2 regions of the Pectobacterium nicotianae genome follow, and region 1 is predicted to be linked to the other one. Evidence: predicted binding sites of a transcription regulator. Region 1 holds the regulator's gene; the other holds the start of a gene.
The links. The regulator Fur, encoded in region 1, represses iron uptake genes when iron is present. The targets are predictions, from matches to a motif close to ATAATAATGAGAACNACTATCAA.

Region 1 (4,516 bases):
TCGCCCGCCACCACGGCAAACCCGCGACCTTGTTCACCCGCACGCGCCGCTTCTACCGCCGCGTTCAACGCCAGAATGTTGGTCTGGAACGCGATGCCGTTAATCACAGTGGTGATCTCTGCGATTTTTCTCGAACTGCCGGAGATTTCCGCCATGGTTTTCACCACGTTCTCAACGATTTCACCGCCCTTCTTCGCCGTTGTCGAGGCTTGTAATGCCAGTTGGCTGGCGTGGTTGGCGTTTTCGGCGTTCTGTTTCACCGTTGCCGTCAGTTGCTCCATGCTCGCCGCAGTTTCTTCCAGCGCGGAAGCCTGCTCTTCGGTACGTGAAGACAGATCGTTGTTGCCTGCGGCAATCTCAGAAGCACCCTGATAGATGGAATCCGTGCTGTTTCTGATCGTGCTAACCGTGCTAGCCAAACTCCCCTGCATTTCACGCAGCAGTGGGAACAAGCGACCGACACAGTTATTACCAAAGTCCAGAATCGGTTTGCCCAAGTGGCCGGAAGCAATCACGCTAAAGTGATAGCGCAGATCGTTTAACGGACGAACCAGACATACCACCAGATAGCGGTCGGTCAGGAACAGCATGACCAGGCCGATAATCAACCCGCTCAGCAAAATGTTCTGTCCAATCGTGGTGATTTGTTCAAAACGAACACCTGCGGCATCAAATTTCTCTGCGCTGGCGTTACTGAATGCTGAGAGAGAGGCGCCAAACTGACGACTCAATGGTGGCACAACGTTCTTGGCCTGATTTTGGTAGTCATCCAGCGCGTTGGCAACGGCCTTTTGGTAAAGCGGTTCAACGCCCTGAGTCACCAGGTTATTCCAGTCACGGCTGACCGCCTGTACCAGCGCAGCATCCAGACCCGCATGATCGATAGCATTAAACGCCACCAAATCAGATTTCAGTTTATCCAACGCGACAAGTGCAGAAGCCTGCTCTTTATCTGCGGTAGCATTATCACCGCTGCGACGAGCATCAACTGCACGCGCCAGACGGGTTACCATTCGGAAATATTGATCGTTGCCCTGGTTGATAAAATTCATGTTCTGAACCAGCAAGGTGCTGGTTTTCGAGGTCGCCGTCATCTCTTTAAAAGAGAACATGGTATATATCGACACGCCACCCCAAAGAACACAAAAAATGCCCAGAACCCACAGCATCGCGGTTCTGATGGCAATATTTTTTATAAGTTTCATAGCTCACTCCAAATCAGGAAAATGGTTAAAAAGATTTTTATCGCTAATCAACCGATATGAATCAGAAAATTCACACCATGAAACAGGTCACTTCTCCCTAGCGTTCACATTTCACCGAGTTGAAAACTCAAAAACCACGCTAACTCATCGGCTAAATACAGAGAATATTTAGCGTTCTCGCTATATTTATTAATATAATTTTTCACACTGAGAATAAATTCACCTATTTCTATAGATATAAGTATTTTAATCAGAGAGTTGCAATCAAACGTGCCGCGCACCCGCGTCCTGCTTGTGTTGGCACGGACATACCATTAGGCAATAAGGTGATTTGAGATGAGTTTTCATTTTATTCTTTAACATCAAAAGAATAAAACCCTTTCTTTCATGATTGCATCGTTTCAGCTGCAAATGGTTATAGTTCTTATTTCCATTCATTAAGAATATTCCCGAGAAATGTTACAGATTTTCAGTCCTATAAAACATTATCTTTTGTGTGCATTTTAACTCTCAGGAATAGTAACGTACCGCTCCGTGATTTTTATTTTTCACAAACAGAAGTCTGCTTTTAATTACAATTGAAACAACCAGAGAAATAAAAAATACATCCATAAAAAATGAAACATCGTTGCAAATATATAACCGTAATTATATTAAGGAAATGTGTACTGAATCTCAGACAATAACATAAACCCTATTCATTATGAGGAATTTAGTATCACACAGAGATACGTTTCGTTTCCTTACTCACCTTCGCACGTCACACGCTCTTGATTTACGCATCCTTACCGATACGAGTTTCTCCCGATGTGAGTGTCTGTTATTATTAACAGATAAGTGGGTGAAACATTACACCATACCATTAGGAATCAAGAGGTTATTTAATTCATGGCACTCATCGGAATATTCTTTGGCAGTGATACCGGCAACACTGAAAACATCGCCAAAACGATTCAACAGCAGTTAGGCACCAACGTCGCTGATGTTCATGACATCGCCAAAAGCAGCAAAGAAGACCTCGAAGGTTTCGATATTCTGCTGCTGGGTATTCCAACCTGGTATTACGGTGAAGCTCAGTGCGATTGGGATGACTTCTTCCCGTCGCTGGAAGAAGTGGATTTCACAGGAAAATTGGTTGCCCTGTTTGGCTGCGGCGATCAGGAAGATTATGCAGAATACTTCTGTGATGCCATGGGCACCATCCGTGACATTATTGAGCCTCGCGGCGCGACAATTGTCGGCCACTGGCCAACAGAGGGCTATTACTTTGAAGCCTCTAAAGGGCTCGCCGACGACAATCACTTCATCGGCCTGGCTATCGATGAAGACCGTCAGCCTGAACTGACCAGCGAACGCGTAACAACGTGGGTGAAACAGATCAGCGATGAGCTGAACCTGAAAGAACTGGTTGGCTAAGCCATTTCGGCTCTGATAATCCCTATCAGAGCCGAAAACAGCATTGATAGGTAAAACCTTTCATAATAATTGATACATTTTTTTAACTTCTATCAGTAAACCTGTACAATAATCCCATCGGCTTTGTATGTGCATCATCATTTCCTCATTCATCAACAACGAATTGCGTTGTATACCAATAGTGTGAATGGGGACAATATTGTTAACATTCCCTTGTTTTCATTTTGTATGCGCGGTTCTATAATTGAGACGCTTTTGCATTTTTTGAGCCGACCGATGTCATAGGCTAGGCAGCCTCCATTGATAAGTAAGCAACAGGATTAAACCCGCATGACTGACAACAATACCGCATTAAAGAAGGCCGGCCTGAAAGTCACTCTTCCAAGACTGAAAATACTGGAAGTGTTACAGGACCCTGTCTGCCATCACGTCAGTGCGGAAGATTTATATAAGAAACTGATTGATATGGGCGAAGAGATTGGTCTCGCTACCGTCTATCGCGTACTCAACCAGTTTGATGATGCGGGTATCGTAACCCGTCATAACTTCGAAGGTGGCAAATCCGTCTTTGAATTGACGCAGCAGCATCATCACGATCACTTAATTTGCCTCGACTGTGGCAAAGTCATTGAATTCCGCGATGAATATATCGAAGCACGTCAACGTGAGATCGCAGAAAGACACGGCATTAAACTGTCCAACCACAGTCTGTATCTTTATGGGCATTGCAGTGAAGGGGATTGCCGAGAGGATGAAACCCTGCACGATTCCACACGATAAATCGACCGCATAAAAAAATAAAACCGCCGAGGCGGTTTTATTTTTGTCTTCTAACTGGTGGCCTTAGCCTACCCAGGTATCACGTAGCCCAACCGTACGGTTAAACACCAGATGTTCTGCACTGGAGTAAACGCGGTCAGCACAGAAATAGCCTTCACGCTCAAACTGATACGCTTTCTCAGCTTCTGCCTGCGCCAGGCTTGCTTCCACAAAACCTTGCGTAGTTTTCAGTGAATCTGGATTAATCGTCGACAGGAAGTCTTCCGCCGCGCCAGGGTTTGCCACACTGAACAGGCGATCGTACAAGCGGAATTCAGCTGGTACCGCGTGAGCCGCAGAAACCCAGTGGATAACGCCTTTCACTTTACGACCATCAGCCGGATCTTTGCTCAGCGTTTCCGCATCATAGCTACAGTAAATCGTGGTGATAGTACCCTGCTCGTCTTTTTCAATGCGCTCTGCTTTGATCACATAAGCGTTACGCAGACGCACTTCTTTACCCAGCACCAGACGCTTGTACTGCTTGTTGGCTTCTTCACGGAAGTCAGCACGATCGATGTAAACATCGCGACTGAATGCGACCTGACGTGAACCCATTTCTGGCTTGTTCGGATGGTTTGGCATCGCGACAAACTCTTCGTGCTCGGCTGACAGATTCTCGATCACGACTTTGACCGGATCCAGCACCGCCATGGCACGCGGCGCGTTCTCATTCAGGTCGTCGCGGATACAGGACTCAAGCGCGGCCATTTCCACGTTGTTATCCTGTTTCGTTACGCCGATGCGCACACAGAATTCACGGATAGAGGCTGCGCTATAACCACGACGACGCAGACCAGAGATGGTCGGCATACGCGGATCGTCCCATCCTTCAACGACGTTTTCCACCACCAGTTGATTCAGCTTACGCTTGGACATAATCGCGTATTCGAGATTGAGGCGGGAGAACTCGTACTGACGTGGATGGCAAGGAATGGTGATGTTATCCAGCACCCAGTCATACAGACGGCGGTTGTCCTGGAATTCCAGCGTACACAGCGAATGCGTGATCCCTTCCAGCGCATCGGAAATGCAGTGGGTGAAGTCATACATCGGGTAGATGCACCACTTGTTGC
Region 2 (4,516 bases), 1.3 Mb from region 1:
ACAGAAGCTCAGCAAAGAAGCACAGAAACTGGCGAACCTGCCTTTCAAACGTGCGATTACTAAAAAAGAGCAAGCTGATATGGGGACGTTGAAGAAAAGCGTTCGTGGTTTGGTGGTGGTGCACCCGATGACGGCCCTGGGGCGCGAGATGGGTTTAAAAGAGATGACAGGCTTCGCGCCGAAACCGTTCTGAGGTTTCTTCTCTGCGCAGACCGATGCCGGTGATGGATTCGTTGATGAAGCCCCTGTTTAACAGGGGCTTTGTCGTTTTTGGTACGGTTGTTGATATTAGCGCGGCGCGTGCAGACGATGCGTTTGGTCGGCAAACGCGATACCCGCAGGGGTGTCATCATGCTGCGTGTTTGCCAGACGGAAGACGGAAACTGCCTGCTTCAGCAGTCTTGCCTGCTCTTCCAGCGAGTCGGCAGCGGCAGAGGATTGTTCAACCAGTGCGGCGTTCTGCTGCGTGGTGCTGTCCATCTCAACAATCGCCTGGCTAACCTGGCTGATTCCGCGGCTTTGCTCATCCGATGCGGTAGCAATTTCACCCATGATGTCATGCACCTGCGTGATAGAGGTGACGATATCATTCATCGTTTTACCGGCATTGCCAACCAACGTCGCTCCGCGTGATACCTGAGTAACCGATTCAGAGATCAGGCCTTCGATTTCTTTCGCGGCCTGAGAACTGCGCTGGGCAAGACTACGGACTTCGCTGGCAACCACAGCAAAGCCACGGCCTTGTTCACCGGCGCGGGCGGCTTCCACCGCGGCGTTCAAGGCCAGAATGTTGGTCTGGAAGGCGATGCTGTTGATGACGGACGTAATTTCCGCGATACGCTTAGAACTGCTCTCAATCGCCGTCATGGTTTGCACCACGTTATTCACCTGCTCACCGCCTTGTTTTGCGGTTTGAGATGCGCTGATTGCCAGCTTGTTCGCGTGGTGGGCGTTATCCGCGTTTTGCTTAACTGTCGCAGTGAGTTGCTCCATGCTGGCGGCGGTTTGCTCAACGGCAGCAGCCTGCTGCTCGGTACGTGATGACAGGTCTGTGTTACCCGCGACGATCTCGCTGGATGCGTTAGAAATCTGGCTGACGCCGACGCGAATGTCATCGATCATATTGTGCAGGTTGTCATTCATTTTCGACATCGCACTCATCAACTGACCCAGCTCATCTTTACGCGTCGTGTTGATGGACATGGTGAGATCGCCTGTCGCGATTTTCTCAGCCATATTCAATGTGTTGCCAAGCGGTGTGGTGATTTGGCGTGAAATGAACCAGGAAATCAGCAGACCAAGCAGTAGCGTAATCAGCGCGGCGATACTCATTTGCAGCGTGGCATTGCGAATGTCTTCCTGCGATGCCGCCAACTGATCGCTGAGCAGGGATTTAACTACGTCGTTTAACTGTCCGGCGACAACCTGCATTTGCCCCGCCTGCGCCATTTCCTCCTCATAGGCCGGCATATAGGCCAGGACCTGCTCTTCATAATTGTTCATTATTGCCAGAACGGGAGACAGTGTTTCACGCTGTTCGGCAGACAGGCTCTGATACAGGAAGGTCAATGATGTTTGTGCTGCGTTGATGGCATCCGTCAGCTTTTCTTCGGATTCTTTATTGGTAGACAGTAATAACCCACGAACGTGGTAGCGGACGGCAATCAGTTTTTGGTTCAGGTCAGAAAGTAATAATTGAAGAGTAGTGCTGTTGTTGTCCGCCTTTAATTGATCGTTGAGCTGTTCTAGCGGTTTTTCTGTTGTTGAGATATTCCAGCTTTTTCTGACGGCATCCTTTTTTCCCACTGCATTAATATAATTACTTTGTTTTTCCTGATAGCTGGTAATTAATGTGGGAATACTGGCTATTTTCTTGGAATCACTTTCTGGCCAGTGAAATTCTTTTGCTTTTTCAGCGAGTTTACTCACATTGGCAATGTGCTCAACGTTCTTTTTTATATCATCAGGATTATAAGTGGTGCCGTATAATGCGCGGTAATATTTAGCCTGGTTAATTTCATCATTAATATCGTTGCTTAAATTAACTTTATTAATACTGTCTTTCAGCGAGCCAATATGCATAATGCCCGCACCGGCAATCACCATGGTCATCAGCAGAATCAGGAAAAAGCCTAAGCCTAATTTTTTACCGACTTTTAGATTGTCAAAATTCATAGCCATCACATCCCACCACTATATCGTATTGAGTCGAATTCACTATCCTGATGCACACTTGCTTAGCGGTGTTAGCATCTCGGATTACCGCTTACCAAGCTTATCCCTGCAAAACAACCTGATAAAAACCCGCAGTAGATATCGGCACTTTACTCTGAAACTTTATGTGGCAGTGAGCGAGGATAGCCGGCGGACATGCGGCTCGACGTCCAGGGAGGGATAATAAAAAACTGGAATAACAGACTGTTATTCCAGTTTATATTCAAACGCAGAAGAGGCCTGATGGTATCAGGCACTCAGCGGTTTTATTTTTTCGCGCTAGCGAAACGGGCAGCGGCTTCGTCCCAGTTCAACACGTTCCAGAATGCTTTAGCGTAAGCTGGACGAAGGTTCTGATATTTCAGGTAGTAAGCGTGTTCCCATACGTCCAGACCGACGATTGGGTAGCCAGATGCACCAGAAACGGCTTCACCCATCAGCGGGCTGTCTTGGTTTGCAGTAGACACAACGGCCAGTTTACCGTCGTCTTTCAGTACCAGCCACGCCCAGCCAGAACCAAAGCGGGTTGCTGCTGCTTGCTCAAATTTCTCTTTAAACGCGTCAACGCTACCGAAATCACGCTCGATGGCGGCTTTCAGATCGCCAGTCAGCGTCGTGCCGACTTTCAGGCCTTTCCAGAACAGGCTGTGGTTAACGTGGCCACCCGCGTTGTTACGCAGTGCAGTTCTTTTTTCCGCAGGAACTTTATCCAGTTGAGCGATCAGCTCTTCAGCAGACAATTTAGCCAGTTCAGGCAGAGATTCCAGCGCGGCGTTAGCATTATTGACGTAAGCCTGATGGTGTTTGGAATGGTGAATTTCCATCGTTTCTTTGTCGAAATGCGGTTCCAGTGCGTCATAAGCATAAGGCAGCGATGGCAGTGAATAACTCATGTTTAGCATCTCCATGGTAAAAAAAATGTTACGGCACTGTGTTGTTAGTACCGCGTAAGCAATACCTTCATTATAGTTAATTAAATGATATTGAAAATGATTATTCTCGAATGGGTGGCATGAATCAGATTGCTTTACTTCATGATAACAAACGCTTATGTCGTTATTGCACTATGTAAAAACAAATTAATCTATGCCCATCGCCTGCAAAACGCCGCTGCTCTGGCGGTGTCTCTTACGCGCTCAGACGCTGCGGATGTGTGTAGATAGTCGCATGTCCCGGCCGACAAAAACCGACCAGCGTCAGGTTGCAGCGCTGTGCGACCTCCACAGCCAGCGAGGTCGCCGCAGAGACAGCAAACAGGATTTCCACGCCGCACATGGCGGATTTTTGGACCATTTCATAGCTGGCCCGGCTGGAAACCAGTGCAGCGCCTTGCTGCCACCCCTGTTTCGCTCGGGTACCCAGCAGTTTATCCAGCGCGACATGGCGGCCGACGTCTTCGCTTCCCCCGGACAGCGTGCCGTCTGGCGCGACCCAGCTTGCGGCGTGAGTACAGCCTGTCACTTGGCCGATCTTCTGCACATCGCGTAGCCGCACTAGCGCGTTTTCAAGTTTGCTAAGGGAAAATGTCTGTGTGAAGGGGAGAGGGGCGAGCGGTTTGCCGATTTCCGCGAGCTGCTCTACGCCACATACGCCGCAGCCTGTGCGGCCATCCATCGCCCGGCGGCGTTCTTTTAGCCCTGCGAAGCGTCGGCTCGAAAGCTCAATCTGTACTTCGATGCCATTACAGGCGGCTTGTACATCAATGCCGTAGATATCAGCCGGTGATTGAATAATGCCTTCAGATAAGGAAAACCCGAGAGCAAACTGTTCCAGTTCCTTCGGTGAGGCCATCATGACGACATGCGATATGCCGTTATAAACCAACGCAACAGGCACCTCTTCCGCCAGCCAGTCAGACTGTGGCTGCTGCAGCGAATCGGGATGATAGACTGAATGTTGCGTTGCGCCTTCAAGGGCGGCATCCGCTGGTAAATGAACCCCTTCCACCTGAAATACCTGCATGTTAGTAACCCTGGAAATTAAAAGTATTATTTCACCGCGCCTGAAGGGATGCGACTTTTTCTCGCAAGAAACTGTGCGTCAACTCGAAGAGTTGCCTTCTTCTCTGGCCGAATCCTGTCGCTAACCCCATACCCCGTATAGGCTTAATTTAACTGCTTACTGTTTGCCTCTTTTTCACTGCGGCATGGCCGCTCACCCGGAAATGAAAGGAGACTGAAATGGCGCACGATAATCTCGAAGGCCGATCCGCATCTGGCGAATATGGTTCTCTCAATCTGAAAAAACGCTATGACAATTTTATCGGCGGAGCCTGGGTTCCACCTGATGCTGGTCAGTATTT

Region 2: the regulator Fur is predicted to act here: its motif matches at 3,192-3,214, upstream of sodA (superoxide dismutase [Mn]).

What each region holds. Positions count from the first base shown of each region.
Region 1 is NZ_CP096821.1:3,433,800-3,438,315, forward strand. It holds gene MYB54_RS15375 (methyl-accepting chemotaxis protein) at 1-1,205, opposite strand, end outside; gene fldA (flavodoxin FldA) at 2,094-2,621, shown strand; gene fur (ferric iron uptake transcriptional regulator) at 2,952-3,401, shown strand; gene glnS (glutamine--tRNA ligase) at 3,465-4,516, opposite strand, start outside.
Region 2 is NZ_CP096821.1:4,760,535-4,765,050, reverse strand. It holds gene MYB54_RS21235 (YibL family ribosome-associated protein) at 1-193, shown strand, start outside; gene MYB54_RS21230 (methyl-accepting chemotaxis protein) at 289-2,181, opposite strand; gene sodA (superoxide dismutase [Mn]) at 2,481-3,107, opposite strand; gene fdhD (formate dehydrogenase accessory sulfurtransferase FdhD) at 3,343-4,176, opposite strand; gene exaC (acetaldehyde dehydrogenase ExaC) at 4,395-4,516, shown strand, end outside.